2 regions of the Planococcus alpniumensis genome follow, and region 1 is predicted to be linked to the other one. Evidence: riboswitches for the same ligand, from Rfam matches in the RefSeq annotation. Region 1 holds a riboswitch; the other holds the start of a gene.

Evidence for each region. A riboswitch is a leader RNA that binds a small molecule or an ion and turns the genes downstream of it on or off. The one in region 1 is predicted to bind cobalamin.
Region 2: it holds a riboswitch for cobalamin, as region 1 does, so the genes downstream of both, G3255_RS17125 (acyl-CoA thioesterase) here and G3255_RS04415 (cobalamin adenosyltransferase family protein) in region 1, are expected to answer to the same signal.

The regions. Positions count from the first base shown of each region.
Region 1 covers NZ_JAAMTH010000001.1:868,068-876,144, forward strand. The annotation lists gene nhaC (Na+/H+ antiporter NhaC) at 1-233, shown strand, start outside; gene G3255_RS04380 (hypothetical protein) at 308-733, opposite strand; gene G3255_RS04385 (helix-turn-helix domain-containing protein) at 814-1,023, opposite strand; gene G3255_RS04390 (DUF2975 domain-containing protein) at 1,033-1,512, opposite strand; gene G3255_RS04395 (thiamine pyrophosphate-dependent dehydrogenase E1 component subunit alpha) at 1,864-2,829, shown strand; gene G3255_RS04400 (alpha-ketoacid dehydrogenase subunit beta) at 2,853-3,875, shown strand; gene G3255_RS04405 (biotin/lipoyl-containing protein) at 3,890-4,339, shown strand; gene G3255_RS04410 (ABC transporter substrate-binding protein) at 4,520-5,479, opposite strand; gene G3255_RS04415 (cobalamin adenosyltransferase family protein) at 5,476-6,018, opposite strand; cobalamin riboswitch at 6,187-6,366, opposite strand; gene G3255_RS04420 (PF20097 family protein) at 6,558-6,806, shown strand; gene G3255_RS04425 (halocin C8 precursor-like protein) at 6,916-7,701, opposite strand; gene G3255_RS04430 (ferritin) at 8,061-8,077, shown strand, end outside.
Region 2 covers NZ_JAAMTH010000001.1:3,371,937-3,380,013, reverse strand. The annotation lists gene G3255_RS17145 (organic hydroperoxide resistance protein) at 155-574, shown strand; gene G3255_RS17140 (transcriptional regulator, SarA/Rot family) at 595-1,032, shown strand; gene G3255_RS17135 (glutathione peroxidase) at 1,061-1,537, shown strand; gene G3255_RS17130 (DUF3934 domain-containing protein) at 1,610-1,798, shown strand; cobalamin riboswitch at 3,330-3,508, shown strand; gene G3255_RS17125 (acyl-CoA thioesterase) at 3,646-4,134, shown strand; gene G3255_RS17120 (ribonucleoside-diphosphate reductase subunit alpha) at 4,136-6,313, shown strand; gene G3255_RS17115 (ribonucleotide-diphosphate reductase subunit beta) at 6,320-7,366, shown strand; gene G3255_RS17110 (flavodoxin domain-containing protein) at 7,353-7,832, shown strand; gene G3255_RS17105 (hypothetical protein) at 7,906-8,077, shown strand, end outside.

The DNA.
Region 1 (8,077 bases):
AAGTCGGACTGGCCGGAAAGAACTTGAGCCGCGTCATGGAAGATGCGGGGACGGTCGTCAATCCGCTCGTTCCGTGGAGCGTCTGCGGGATTTTCATCGCCTCGGTGTTGGATGTTTCGACATTGGAGTATTTGCCGTTTGCGTTCTTCTGCTTGCTGTCGCCTCTTTTGACGGTGTTGCTCGGAGTGAGCGGGAAAACTTTGACGTATATTGAAAAATCTCCTGTAAAGTGAATGCTAAAGAAGCCAAAAAAGGGCTGTCGCCAAGGTCATGAAGATGACTTGGAGACAGCCCTTTTTTGATAGTTCTATTGATTAAGAAGTTCCTTGCGATTTTGGGAACCGGTCTTGTGCTTTTTTAAAACACCGTACAAGCCGAGTGCCATTTGAATGAAACTGAGGAAGAAAAAGAACACGAGCGGCAAATACCAGTCGCCGAGTAATACAATCGGCAATGCCGCACTTAAAAATAACAGGATCCCTAAACTAAGATTAGCGACAAAAAATATCCTCGTTTTCTTCATAAACCCATAAACCGCTGTCACAGCGTTTCCGATTCCGAAGATAATCATTCCATACATAGCTAAAGCGGACCAACTAGTAAAAGGCATGACGCCGACCCACTCGGGTGGAAATTCTACGAAAACCCCCATGACCGGCAGCATGGAAATGCCCATAAAAAACGCGCCTAACGACATGGCTAGATTAAATGCAGCGACCAGTTTTGTCAGCAAGATCTTTTCCTCCTTTGTGTTCGAAGAATGAGCGAGATGCTCTGAAATTTCCTGTTTCCAAAAAGCGAAGGAAGTTTAGTCTACTCTTCCTCCCGGTATTCCAATACGTCTCCAGGCTGGCAGTCGAGCACTTTACAGATGGCTTCGAGCGTGGAGAAGCGGATCGCTTTCGCTTTGCCATTCTTCAGGATGGACAAATTGGGCATGGTAACGCCGACTTTTTCGGATAGCTCGGTCATGCTCATTTTGCGCTTGGCGAGCATGACATCGAGATTTATGATTATTGGCATGGTATCACCTCAGACCGTAAGATCGTTTTCTGATTTGATGTCGATGGCGTGCGTCAGCAGCTTCTGCAAAACCGCTGCGAAAACGGCGATGACAAGTGCGCCGAAGCCGATTGCTGCGCCCATGAGGATCAGTCCCGGGGCATCATCAATTTCTGCGATGATGTAAAACAACGGCATCGCGAGAACGTAAATGCCGGTAATCACCAGCGCACACCGTTTGATGTTTTTGATCGCCGTCACTGAGCGCACAGAGAAGGCGATATTGTCATCGATAAAGCTCAATAATTTATAAGTCTGGTACAGCGCGACGAAATACGCAACCGCCGTTGCATAAAGCAAGGCGACAAACACATATTGCAAAAACGCCAGCTGATCCGGCCCGTCCTGGATAATGCTCGAAAGCGGTGGCACCACGAAGATGCAAAGCGCGATGACCGGCAGCGCCATGAGGAATAGCACCACTTTCAAAAACAAAGTCTCCCGTTTCATAAAACACACCTCTTTACTTGTTAATAACCAAAGTATAGCGATTTATTTATCGTTTATCAATAAATAATTGTTGTTTAGCGATATTACAATTTTGAAAGGGAAGGATGAACAGATGCATTTCTAATCAGTTTCTAACAAGTTACGCCTATTAATTAAAGAAAATCATCATAATTGTAAATTCCCTAGTCTTTTATTATCAGAATATTGAAAAATTTAATAGAAAAGAGTACACTGAGAGTGTTTAGGCCTATGGAAAATGTCGCACGCCATCCGAATTTATGGAGTAAAAAAGGAGGAGTAGCAGTGACTAAGTTCGAAGAAAAACAGCCTTCTGTATCCGTCGACAAGCTGATGTGGATGTACGAGCAGATGGTCAAAATCCGCTATTACGAAGACCAGATGGTGGAGGCGTATACGGAAGGCAAGTCGCCGGTGTTCAATATCGGTGAAGGCCCCGTGCCAGGTGAGATGCATCTCGCGACCGGACAGGAACCAGCCGCCGCAGGCATGATGGTGCATTTGACGAAGGACGATACGGTAACGGCGCCTCACCGTCCGCACCATCACGCGATTGCCAAAGGCGTCGATCTGAAGAAAATGACGGCGGAGATTTTCGGCAAGGAGTCGGGGCTCGGAAAAGGCAAAGGCGGCCATATGCATTTGTTCGATCCGGAAGTGAAGTTCTCGTGCGGCGGCATTGTCGCAGCCGGGATCCCGCATGCGGTCGGTGCAGCAATGGCGAATAAGATGAAAGGAAAAGACTGGGTCGCCGTCGCATTCATCGGCGAAGGGGCAGCGAATGCCGGTGCGTTCCATGAATCGCTCAATTTGGCAGCGCTGTGGAATTTGCCGCTCATCGTAGTCGTCGAAGACAATTCGTACGGTATTTCAGTGCAGAAATCGGCATCGACTTCTGTCGAATCGAATGACCTACGCGCTTCGGCGTATGGCGTTGCGGGGGCTTATGTAAAAGATAATGATCCGATCGCGATGTATAAAGCCGCAGAAGAAGCGGTCAACCGGGCGCGCAACGGCCAAGGCCCGACAATCATCGAAATCGAGACTTTCCGTTTCCTCGGCCATTTCCAAGGCGACCCGGAACTGTACCGCGACAAACAAGAAGTGCCTGGACTTCGCGCACGCGATCCAATCATGAAACTGCGACAGCAGCTATTGGATGCAGAACAAGTGAATGAATCTGAACTGGAAGCTATCGAAACTCGAGCCAAAAAAGAAGTTGATGAAGCGTATCAGTTCGCACACGACAGCGATTATCCGAAACCTGAAGCCGCATTGGATGACGTCTTTACATCTTAAATCCGGAAAGGAGCCTATCCGAAATGGAGACAGCGAAAAAAAGAATGCTGACGGGCAATAAAGCGATGGCGGAAGCAATTGCCCAGGAGATGGAGAACGACAAAAACGTATTCGTGCTCGGTGAAGATATCGGAAAATACGGCGGCATTTTCGGTTCAACGCAAGGCTTGATGGAAAAATTCGGGCCGGAGCGCGTGCTCGATACCCCGATTTCCGAAACAGCGTTTATCGGTGCGGCGATTGGAGCAGCGGCAGAAGGCATGCGGCCGATTGCGGAATTGATGTTCGTTGATTTCTTCGGTGTTTGCATGGACCAGATTTACAACCATATGGCGAAGATTCCTTATATGTCCGGCGGCAATGTACGCTTGCCGATGGTGCTCATGACCGCGGTCGGTGGAGGCTATAGCGACGCCGCGCAGCATTCCCAAACTTTGTATGCGACATTCGCCCATATGCCGGGAATGAAAGTGGTGGCACCAAGTACGCCATATGATTTGAAAGGCATGATGACCTCTGCAATTCGCGATGACAATCCGGTCGTTTTCATGTTCCACAAATCATTGCAGGGCCTCGGCTGGATGGACCAGCTCGATTATGCGGTCGGCCATGTGCCGGAAGAATCGTATACCGTCCCACTCGACAAGGCGAACATCATGCGTGAAGGGAAAGACGTGACGATCGTCGGCATTCAGATGATGACGCATTTCGCGATGGAAGCGGCTGAACGTCTCGCAAAAGACGGTATCGAAGCGGAAGTTATCGACCTGCGCTCCTTGGCCCCAATCGATAAAGATACCATCATCAATTCAGTGAAGAAAACGCATCGGCTGGTCGTCGTCGATGAAGATTACCGCTCGTACGGCATGACCGCAGAAATTGCGGCCATCGTCTCGGAAGAAGCGCTCTATGAACTCGAATCGCCAATCAAACGCTTGGCAATTCCAGATGTGCCAATTCCGTATAGCCATGTACTCGAAGATTTTGTCTTGCCAGGCCCGACTAAAATTGTCGAGACAGTCAAACAGATGATGGATGAAGCGTAAAAGGAGGCTAGGGAATGCATGATGTAACGTTGCCGAAGCTGTCTGAAGATACAGATGAGAGCTTGATTGTGCTATGGTTTGTGGACGAAGGCGATTACGTCGAAGAAGGCACCGTGCTTTGTGAAGTGCAGACGGAAAAAGCGGTGTCGGAAATTCGTGCCGAAACGAGCGGGACGGTGAAGAAAATTCACGTAAAGCGTGGAGATTCCGCCAAAGCTGACACATTGCTTGCAGTCATCGACCCAAAAGGACAAGCTGCCGAGAACACGGGGGCTTCCGAAAAAGTCCATCTCGAACAGGCAGAGGAAAACGAAGCGTCACAAGAGACCGCGAGCTTTACCCGCGTGTCGCCGAGACTTCGTCATCTCGCGAAAGAACTGGGCGTTGAACTTGAAGACGTCAATGGCACTGGAAAGGGCGGGGCGATTACCGAGCAGGACATCCGCGATGAAGCGGGATTATGAATAGAAAAAAGGCGCAACCGACTTGATCGGTTGCGCCTTTTTTTATTGATGAATAGATTATTCATTCCCTCTGAACCAGAGTGAGAACAGCACTTACGCCGTTATTACGCGCGACTTTATAAGCAGTGAAATAGCTTGAAAAATGTCTGTGCTTATTGAGTGAAGCGTGAATGAATAGTCTTATTCCATTATTTCCGGATACACCGTTTCCGCAACTAACTGCACGGCTTCGCCAATGCGCGGCCCAGGGCGGGAAGTGATGTCGGAATCGATGAAATGCACTTCGCCGTTCTCGATCGCTTCAACAGCCGACCAGCTGTCGCGTGCTTCGATATCACCAACGGCATCTTCCACATAAGACACGGTTGTTAAAATGACTTCCGGATCGCGGGTGATGACTTCTTCTTCAGAGATATTCGGCCAGCCTTCCAGATCATCAAAAACGTTGGTCACTTGGGCGTGGTTCAGAATCTCTTGCTGGAACGTCGATTTTCCGGTTGTGTAAATTTCAGGGGACGGGCTGATTTCCACGTAGACTTCTTTTTGCTCTTCGACCGCTGCGAGGCGTTCCTGGACATCTTCGATTTGCGTTTGGATGCCTTCAATCACTTCAGCACCTTTTTCTTCCTTGGCAAGAACAGAGGCGATTTGTTCGATATCGCCGTATACTTCGTCGAATGAAGTAGCCGATTCAATAACGAATACCGGAATATCGGCATCTTCAAGCTGGGAAAGGGCAGGTGGCGCTTCGCCGGTTGAATAAGCCAGGACGACATCCGGGTCGAGCTGGATGATTTTCTCGGCATTGAATTCAACGGAATCACTGACGCGTTCGATGTCCTGTGCCGCTTCCGGGTAGTTGTCATAGTCAGTTACGCCGACCAATTGATCTCCGGCATCGAGTGCAAAGACGATCTCGGTGTTGCTCGGGATAAGTGACACGATGGTTTCAGGCGCTTGCTCGAATTCGAGTTCTTCGCCGCGGTCATCGGTGACGGTGTACGGTGCGTCGCTTGCAGTTTCAGTTGACGATTCTTCTGTTGTTTCTTCTGTAGCTGGTGCTTCGGCAGTATCATCTTGGCAAGCACCGAGTGTTAAAGCGAGTGGAATGCTGAGTAAGAGAAATGATTTGATTTTCACGAGTGAGTCTCCTTTTTCTTCATGCGTTTTGTTGGATAGGATTTGCTGACAAACCGGATTTCATCGACGCTGTGCCGTTTATTGGCGTAGACAGCCATCACGAAAAAGACATTTGCGAGCAGGTTGGCATAGTCCATCAAATGCTCCGGTACTTCGCGCTCAAGCGTTACGTGGTGAAGGGCACGGACGGACTTTTTCGCTTCACTGCGGCATACGTGAAGAATGCATGCACCGTGCGTTCCTTGCGGCAGGACGAACTGGTCGATTTCTTCTTTCACTTCCGCCACGTAACGGTCGTACAAGTCACTGAGATCGGCGAGGTCTTGTTCGGTAATGGCGAGTTTCCCGCGCACCGAGCCGTTCAAGTGATAAACCATCGGCTGCAGGTAACGCAAATCATCGATGATTTGCAGGTTGTCATTGACTGATATGGCTTCGCCGATGCTCGTCGTCAAGGAATCGGTGCGGATCTCGAAATCGACCGTTGAAGCACTTTCCCTCATGAACGGGTAGCACAAATAGCGCATGTCTTTTTTCATCTGTTCACCTCCAAAATAGTGTCCGTAAATATCAGCAGACGTATCGCTTTCAAAAAAGAGACAAAAAAAGCCACTCTCAACGAAGAGAGTGGCACGATTGCGAATATCCAGCACAAAGCTGTCCATAGGAAAAAGTTGCCGTAGATCCTCTTATCTTCCGAAGAGCAAAAATACGTTCAGAAAAAGGTAGGTCTCCTGGCTTGTGCATCGCTTTACTCTAAGGCCTTCCCGGGTCTCCCCAGTGGCATCTCTTATTTCATACGCACTTACAGTTGCGGAAACAGCTCCGGATTTTCACCGGATTCCCTGTTACGCTGACGAATCAGCACCTTTTTCCTGCATGATTATTTACTTAGTTTCAGTGTAGCACTTTTGATTTGAGTTTAGGAGGGCTGGACGAAAATGTTTGGAGCATAAGTCGACAGAATAGGGGGAGGGGGATGAAAGTTTTATCAGCTGGGCATAGGGTCTATTTTTTGAGGGTAATTGAACAATAGTAGGAAAGTGAGTGGTATTGCAAAACTTCAAGGAGGGGAACTATGGAAAATCACAATGGCCTGACATGTCCATTTTGCCAATCGGAAATGAAAAAAGGATTTATACAGAGTGGCACAAGACTCGCGTGGGTGCCGAAAGTATCCAAACTGAGTGCTGAACCGAGCCTGACTAAAGGTTCTGTATTGTTATCGGAACAAAGCCGTTTTTCCATTAATCATGTCGATGCTTTTCTGTGTGAATCATGCAAGAAGGTCATCATTGATTATGAAAGCAATGAACAAGAACAATAACATGTATTCACTTGAGAAAAATAGCAGATCAGTTTTTCCATCAAAATAAGAAAAAGAGTAGCGACGTCGCTGCTCTTTTTTGCTTTGAATAAATGAAGTGTTCAAGTCATTAATTGCAGATTTGATCAGTAGCGGCTGTACAGCCAACACTTCCTACAAGCGCACATATCGCAGCAAGTCCGAGACCGCCAAGGCCTGTTGTGATTCCTAAAGCGCCAGCAAGAGCGTAACACGCCACACCGCCGCCCGTTCCGCAAAGAGCGCCTACTGCATATTCACAAAAAGAAGCATACGCAGTGAATTCGTTGCCATTTTCACTGGCATTTTGACTAGCGCCTTTGATATTCTTTTCTGCATTGGCCACAAAATCTTCATGGCTTACTTCTAAGCCATCTTGATCCAACAGGCCTCCTTCATTATCGACCGTTACGTTGTAAACTTCAGTTTGTTTTCCGTCTAGGTTGAAGACTGCCTGGATGTTGATGTTGTCGTCATCCATTTGTTTAGCAAAGAGGGCTTGGTCTGTGATGACATCACGGTTTGCCACATCATATGTGAATTGTACGTAAGCCAAGTTTTCGCTTTGTTTAGCAAGTTCATCGAAGATAAATTCGACATATGCGATATCGCCTTTAGGACCTGGGACTGTGTTGATGATGATGTTATCAGTGGAGATGGCATTGATTTTACTGATCTTTTTATAAACTTGGTATTCATCCGTTTTTTTCAAGGTATTTCTGATTTGATTAAATTCCTTTTGACTAACATTTGAGGTCCCTTTTTCAAACATTGGTCCTTCAGCTTGAGCAGCGCCTACAGAACTGAATGCTGATGAAACCAAAAGAATGGCCACTGCTACTAACATGAAGACTTTCTCAAACGATTTAATCGACATAGTTAACCTGCCTCCTAATTTTTTCTCTTTTGTGATATAAGCATGAAAGAAACAACCAAGGCGAAAATAAACAGAAACAACACAATGCCTAATTCCAAATTCGTGTCAAACATGTGCCTCCCCTCCTTCTCAAATGTGTCTTTACTATAATTTCCAATTATTTAACTTTTAAACTTATTTTTTGAAAATTAAAAATAATTATAAAAAAATAAATAGCCATAAAGCATTCCGAATGAGAACGTGCTTCCCTTTTTCTTGCCCACATTATTGATAAGGGGCAGCAGAAGCGGTCTGTCATTTATTAGTTGATCAACATACGTGTTATAATACCGCTAACTAGAGTAGAGGAGGAGTTCAACATGCTACCAACAAATTT
Region 2 (8,077 bases), 2.5 Mb from region 1:
ATGGATTAATGGCCTTCTTCAACACACTGGGAAATCCCGGATCTTGCATCCGGGATTTTTCTTTTGGACAAAAACCAAAGCATTTCATTTTACATCGTATGCGATTTAAATTAATATAGATCGTGTAAGATATAATTCTTGGAGGGATATAAAAATGAAACCAATATTTGAAACGACAATGATCAACAGCGGCGGACGCGAAGGCACAGTTTATTCACCGGATAATATTTTCAACCTCGATGTGGCAAAACCAGTCGCGCTTGGCGGCCAGCCGAATACGGCAACCAACCCTGAGCAATTGTTTGCGGCAGGCTATAGCTCTTGCTTCAACAGTGCATTGGACTTCGTGTTGGAACGTGATAAAGTGAAAGTAACGAACAGCGAAGTCACAGCGACGGTTTCCTTGCTTGGCGATAAAGCAGACGGCGGCGTGAAACTCGCAGTACGCCTTGAAGTGGATATCGACGGCTTGGAAGAGGGCAAGAAACAGGAGTATGTCGACAAAGCCCATGCGTATTGCCCATATTCCAAAGCGATCAAAGATTCAGTGGACGTGGAGATTGTCGTTCGATAAGCAGAAAAACAGGTGATGACATGGACAAACCAACCAAACTGGAACAGCAATTATGCTTTGAAGTGTATAAAGCATCGAGCAATTTCTCGAAACTTTATGCCAAGACCTTAGAACCGTTCGGCCTGACCTTTACGCAGTATTTGGTCTTGCTCGTGTTGTGGGAAGAAGACGGCTTGACGATGAAAGAGATCGGCGGACAACTCGGGCTCGGCACCGGCACGCTCAATCCGATCATCAACCGCATGATTCAAAATGGCCGCATCGTGAAAGAACAATCGGCTGAAGACCGCCGCGCTTTCCGTATTTCTTTGACGGAGCAATCGCGTGCAGATGAAAAACCGATTGAGCAGGCCATTCACGACAAGATTACCAGCTGCAATTATCTTGATGTCAATGCCATCGAACTGATGAACAACTTGAAAGCCTTGAATGCATTTTTCGGCGAGATGGATCTATGAAAATTCATGGAAACAGGAGTGATAAGTGATGGGAATCTACGATATTAAGGTCACCGATGCCAGCGGGGAAGAGTATAAGCTCGAACGCTACAAAGGCCAGCCGATGGTCATCGTCAACACGGCGACTAAATGCGGCCTGCGCGGCCAGTTTGACGGCCTCGAAAAAATTTACCAGCGCTACAAAGATGAAGGCCTTGTCGTGCTTGGCTTTCCGTCCGATCAATTCGGCCAGGAAGTCGGGGAAGCGGCAGAAGCCGAAAAGTCGTGCCGCATGACTTACGGCATCACGTTTCCGATGCACGACATCATCAAAGTGAACGGAAAAGAAGCCCATCCGCTGTTCGATCACTTGACGTCGAACACGAAAGGCTTCCTGTCGAGCGGCATCAAATGGAATTTCACGAAATTTCTTGTCGACTCAAACGGTAAAGTCGTGGCGAGGTTCGCGCCGAAAGATACGCCCGATTCGATGCACAAAGACATCCAGAAAGTGCTCGAGGCCTAAACACGAACTGTTCACGAAAGCGGCGGGATGTGGTAAGCTGAACGTCACGATGAGTGAACGGGAGTGAAAGAAATGGGCAAAGCGAAAGCAAAATCAAAAAGCGGCGTAGGCCAAGGAACCGGCAAAAAAGGCTGGAACCGTTGGGAAAAAGGCAAAAACAAAGCCAAAAGTTTTAAGCCGTATACAAGCAAAGACAATAAAGAAGCCACGAACCAAAAAGGGAAACAGCCAGAAGCTGAATCTGAATGGGTCGATGGATAACAAAAGCCGCGCAGACAATTGCGCGGCCTTTTTATTTCCCGGGAAATAGATTACGTTGCGGGAAGCGGCGAGGATTTTGTTGCAGGAAGTGTCAAAGCAAGGTATTGAAAACCAAGGTGAAGCACAAATGAGCTCCCGAAATAAACACCATCTATCTTACCAATGCAAGCCTTAGGAAGGGATTCCCCAACCAGCCGGCAACTAATTAAACACGCACAGACCAATGAAATATCTTAGCCGGCCAGCGACAAGGGTGAGCCGAAGCAATAAGACAAGCCTCCTTCCTGGCTTATTGCGAAAGGCCAACCCAAAGCCAGGCGGCGATTAATAAAATGAAGCACAAAAAGAACGCCGAAACAATTTTTCAATCAAGCTCTCACTACCTAATGACATGCCCATCCCGGGAAGCGATTCCCCAACCAGCCGGCAACTAACTAAAGAAGCAGATCCGATTAAACGCACATTGAACAACGAAATCTCCCAGCCGCCAAGCGCAAAGGGGTGAGCCGAAGCCTTAGATAAATGTTTTATTCAAGCATCAGGTCAAACACCTTGCTCCCACATCTGCCACGCAGATGCGTCGCAAATGAATTGGCTTATTGCGAGAGGCCAACCCAAAGCCGGGCGGCGATTAATAAAATGAAGCACAAAAAGAACACCGATACAATTTTTCAATCAAGCTCTCACTACCTAATGACATGCCCATCCCGGGAAGCGATTCCCCCCACAAGCCGGCAACTAACTAAAGAAGCAGATCTAATTAAACACACACAGAACAATGAAATCTCCTAGCCGCCAAGCGCAAAGGGGTGAGCCGAAGCCTTAGATAAATGTTTTATTCAAGCATCAGGTCAAACACCTTGCTCCCACATCTGCCACGCAGATGCGTCGCAAATGAATTGGCTTATTGCGAGAGGCCAACCCAAAGCCGGGCGGCGATTAATAAAATGAAGCACAAAAAGAACACCGATACAATTTTTCAATCAAGCTCTCACTACCTAATGACATGCCCATCCCGGGAAGCGATTCCCCCACAAGCCGGCAACTATCTAAAGGAGCAGATTTAATTAGACCTACAAGAATTTATGAAATATCTTAGCCAGCCAGCGACAAGGGTGAGCCGACGCCTTAGATAAATATTTATTCAAGCATCAGGTCAAACACCTTGCTCCCACATCTGCTACGCAGATGCGTCGCAAATGAATCGGCTCAACTCCTTCTCGCCAATTCATTGGCTTGTTGCCAAAGGCCAACCCAAAGCAGGCTGGCGACTACCAAGATGAAGCACATACCAACGACCGAAACAGTTCCACAAGCAAGCGCACGCTATCTTCATTTAAACAAAAAAAATTGAGGAACTTCGTATCAAAAAATAACTACAAATGGAAAGGTTTCTACGAAAAACACGCCAGCGACTAGACCCTTTTTCGCTTTCTTCAGGAACTCCAAGAAAATCCTTGCGGCAAATTTCGAACTGGTCTATAGTGAAACTACAAGATTTGGTGATGATGCAAAAATTCAACACCATATATAGTGATACCGCAACAAAGGTGCCCCATATGGGCTGAATAGGGAATCCGGTGAAACCCCGGAGCTGTTCCCGCAACTGTAAGCGCAGACGAACCATGAAATCCCACTGTCCAATGGACGGGAAGGGCATGGCGAGAGTGACGCGCGAGCCAGGAGACCTGCCTTTGTTGTCGTTTTGCACTTCTCCGGGAATTGGGAAGGATGATAAAGGTTTGGTTTGTGGGGCCCAAGTATGCCCATATGATTGACTTGCCTTCATGTCCCCCATTCTCTCCGGAGAGTGGGGGCTTTTTTGTTTTTATAAGGAGGAATTCATCATGCATAGACAACAACTTCCGGCCGGCGTGTCCAGGACCATCCAGTCCCGGCTCGTCTTGCCGCCGGATACCAACCATATGGGCACCATTTTCGGAGGCACAGTCCTCGCGTATATTGATGAAATTGCGGCTATCGCGGCAATGAAGCATAGCCAGCGCGCAGTCGTGACCGCATCGATCGACAACGTCAATTTCCTGTCCTCGGCGAAAGTCGGCGACATCTTGATTTTGGAAGGCGTCGTCATTTCAACAGGCCGGACCTCGATGGAAGTGTACGTCAAAGCAGAATGCCAGCACATCGAAAGCGGCACGCGCAGTTTGACGACCACTTCGATTTTAACAATGGTGGCCGTGGATGCAGAAGGCAGGCCGACGCTGGTCGCAGGCGTAGTGCCGGAAACGGAAAACGAAAAACGTTTGTTTGAGAACGCACAGGAGCGAAAAGAACGCCGAATGATCGCAAATGAATACGCAAAGGAGCTGTGTTGAAATGACTTTAGGAGCAGTAGAACGCGATAGAAAAATTCAAGATGCACTTGACCGGGTGTCGATGGACGAGCCGCATTGGACATTTGAGGCGGCAGGATTGTATTTGGAGAAATTATACGAACAAGCCGCACAAACGCGCGGCTATAGCGCAGCGAACAAATACGATGATTTTTACGGGTTGATCGAGGGGCTGAGCCGACTCGGCATTTATTCGAAAGATTTGCTGGAAGCCTATTCCGAGGACGAAATCCGTGTATTAGGCCAAGAAATTGCGCCAGAACGCGATGAATTATTCAATTACATAGGCCTGTTTTTATTGGCGGATCGTTATTTGGCAAAAGACTATGACGGGCGTGTGTGGGAATTGCCGCAGGAGCGGTTTCTTGTGATCGCGATGACCTTGATGCAAAAAGAACCGAAAGTGCGCCGCTTGGAACTCGTCAAGGAAGCGTATTGGGCGATGAGCAATTTGTATATGACGGTAGCAACGCCGACTTTATCGAATGCCGGGAAAAGTTTCGGGCAAATGTCCTCATGCTTTATCGACACCGTAGCGGATTCGCTTGATGGCATCTACCAGAACAACTGGGATGTCGCGCGCCTGAGCAAAGACGGCGGCGGCCTCGGCGTTTATTACGGAAAAGTGCGCGCACTCGGCTCAGACATCCGCAAATTCAAAGGCAACTCATCCGGCGTTATCCCGTGGATCCGCCTGCTCAACGACACTGCCGTCAGCGTCGACCAGCTTGGCCAGCGCCAAGGCGCAGTGGCAGTCTATTTGGATGTATTCCATAAAGACATCATGAACGGCTTCTTGGATTTGAAAACGAATAATGGCGATGAGCGCCGCAAAGCACACGATATTTTCACTGGCGTCTCGATTCCGGATTTGTTTATGCAAAAATTGCAGGAAACGGATGAAAACGGCCGCAGCGTCGGCGAATGGCATACGTTCTGCCCGCACGAAGTTAAGCAAGTGATGGGCTGGAAAGACGATCAGGGCAATCTGCTTGGTTTGGAAGATTTCTATGACGAAATGGATCATAAATACTTTACTGAAAAATACGAGGAAGCGGTCAACCATCCTTTATTGGCAAGAAGATCGTTCCGTGCAATGGATGTTATGGCGCGCATCATGGTGTCGCAACTCGAGACCGGCACGCCGTATATGTTCTACCGCGACGAAGTGAACCGCCAAAACCCGAACAAGCACTTGCGCGGCATCGGCAAAACGTCTATCTACTGCAGCAATCTGTGCAGTGAAATCGCACAGAACATGTCGCCGACTGAAATCATCAAAGAATACAAAGACGAAGAAGGCAATTTGGTCACTGTGAAAAAACCGGGCGATTTCGTCGTCTGCAATTTATCATCCATCAATTTGCCAAGAGCGGTGCAAGCGGACGTTTTGTCCCGCCTCATTCCGATTCAATTGCGCATGCTTGATAATGTCATCGATTTGAATACCATTTCCGTCGGCCAGGCAGAAGTGACGAACCAAAAATATCGCGCCGTTGGATTAGGTACATTCGGTTGGCACCACTTGCTGGCGCTTCGCAGCATCCATTGGGAAACAGAAGAAGCGGTCGAGTATGCCGATACTTTGTACGAAGAAATCGCCTGGCACACAATCCGCGCATCTGCGGGATTGGCAGAAGAAAAAGGAGCCTTCAGCGAATTCAAGGATTCTGAATGGCATACGGGCAGCTTTTTCGAACGCCGCGGCTACAACAGCGAACGCTGGGACGCATTGCGCCGTAAAGTTGCAGCATCCGGTGTCCGCAATGGCTGGATGATGGCGGTCGCGCCGAACTCGTCTACCGCTAAAATCGGCGGTTCGACAGACGGCATCGATCCTTTGTATGCCGTCGAATACGCAGAAGAGAAAAAGAATTTCCGTTTTAATGTAACAGCACCGGATTTGAACCACCGGACGTATGACTATTACCGCCGTGCGCGCCACGTGCTGGACCAGAAATGGAGCATCCGCCAAAACGCCGCGAGACAGCGCCATATCGATCAGTCAATCAGTTTTAATTTGTATGTGCCGCACACGATCCGCGCCAAGGAATTGCTGGAGTTGCACCTCGAAGCGTGGAATTGCGGATTGAAGACGAGCTATTATGTGCGCAGCACGTCGCAGGAAGAAATCGAAGCATGCGAGGCATGTGAAAGCTAAGAAAGGATGAGGAGTATGCAAACTTTAACGAAACAACCATTGATGGATCCGGATGCACCGAACCGCTCGACCGCCATTGTCGGCGGGGCGAGCTCCGGCTTGCTCAATTGGAACGACATCGCCCATCCGCATATGTATGACTTGTACCAAGCGCTACTCGCGAACTTCTGGAAAGCGCAGGAAATCAATATGCAGGATGACATCAAAAACTGGGACTCACTATCGGATACCGAGAAAGGCGTCTTTTTGCGCATCAACACGCAGCTCGCGTCTCTTGACAGCCTGCAGACGCCGACGATGACCCAAGTAATGGACTATGTCAGCGATTCAAGCTTCAAGTCGATTTTTGCCGTCATCGCCCAGCAGGAAGCAGTCCATACCGAATCATATTCTTACGTGCTCAGCTCACTCGTGCCGCTCGATGAACAAAACCGGCGCTTTGATGAAGCGAAGAACGACCCGCTCGTCAGAAAGCGCAACGCACGGATCTTGTCTGCGTACGAAGCGTTCCGCAACGAGCCTGATTTGAAAAACTTATTGAAGCTTGCGGTCAATTCGATCAACTTGGAAGGCATTTATTTCTATGCGGGTTTTGCGTTTTTTTACCACCTTGCGCGCCAGCAGAAAATGCTCAAGACCAGCACGATGATCAGTTATATCCAGCGCGACGAAATGCAGCACGCCTATTTCGTTTCCCAGTTTATCCGCATCCTGATTGCAGAAAACCCGGAACTCGCGACAGATGACATGAACGACTGGATCCGCGATGAAGTGGCGCATGCAGTGGAACTCGAAAAAGAATGGGCCCAGCATATCCTCGGGGAAATCGACGGCCTGGATCTCGATGAGTTCAACGAATACGTCGAGTATTTGGCCAACAAGCGGCTGCGTCAAATCGGGCTCGGCAACCTCTATGAAACGCGCGACAACCCGATGCCATGGATCCGTGTCTTCGGCGATGATATGATGAACAGCACGAAGTCGGATTTCTTCGAACAGAAATCGCGCGCCTATACGAAAGTATCGGAGTCGAACGGCTTTGACGAATTATAAACCGAACGTCGCAATTGTCTATGCTTCTGCGACGGGGCATACCGAATGCCTCGCCCGTATGGTACTGGATGCATTCGTGCGGCAGGGGCTGCAGCCGGATGTTTTTCGAGTGAAAGAATTCAATCTTGCTGAACTATCTCGTTACGATATAGTTTTGGTCGGGACGTATACGTGGATGAACGGGGAAATCCCGAAGCAGCTGCACGGCTTGTTCGAAGCGATGGAACAGCAGGACAAGACGCCCATCACAGGCGTATTCGGCACAGGCGACCGCTGCTTTGCGACGTATTGCGGCGCGGTGGATCTGTTTCGGGACATGCTTCATGCGAAAACGATCTTAGCCGCAACGCTCAAAGTCGAACAGATGCCATCAGCGGATGACCGCCCGCGCTGTGACGCATTCGCGAAAAGCGTGCTGATGAAATACAGTCACCACCCAGGCCTTCTGTCGGCGGCTAACTCTTGAAATCTCTTTTAGTTTCTCCTTCTGGCAAGCGGGTATAGAGCTAATAAGGAACTAAAACAGAGGAGGAAGGCCAATGGCACAACAGAAATGGCTGAAAGTCGGCGCAGCGGCAATGCTGTCTACGGGAATGCTTGCTGGTTGCGGCGGCGGGGAAGACGAGCCGGAGATGGAACAGGAAACAGATGTCATGCCAGGTGAAGAACAAGGCGACTCTGATGACAATGAAGATGACGAAGAAGAAGAAG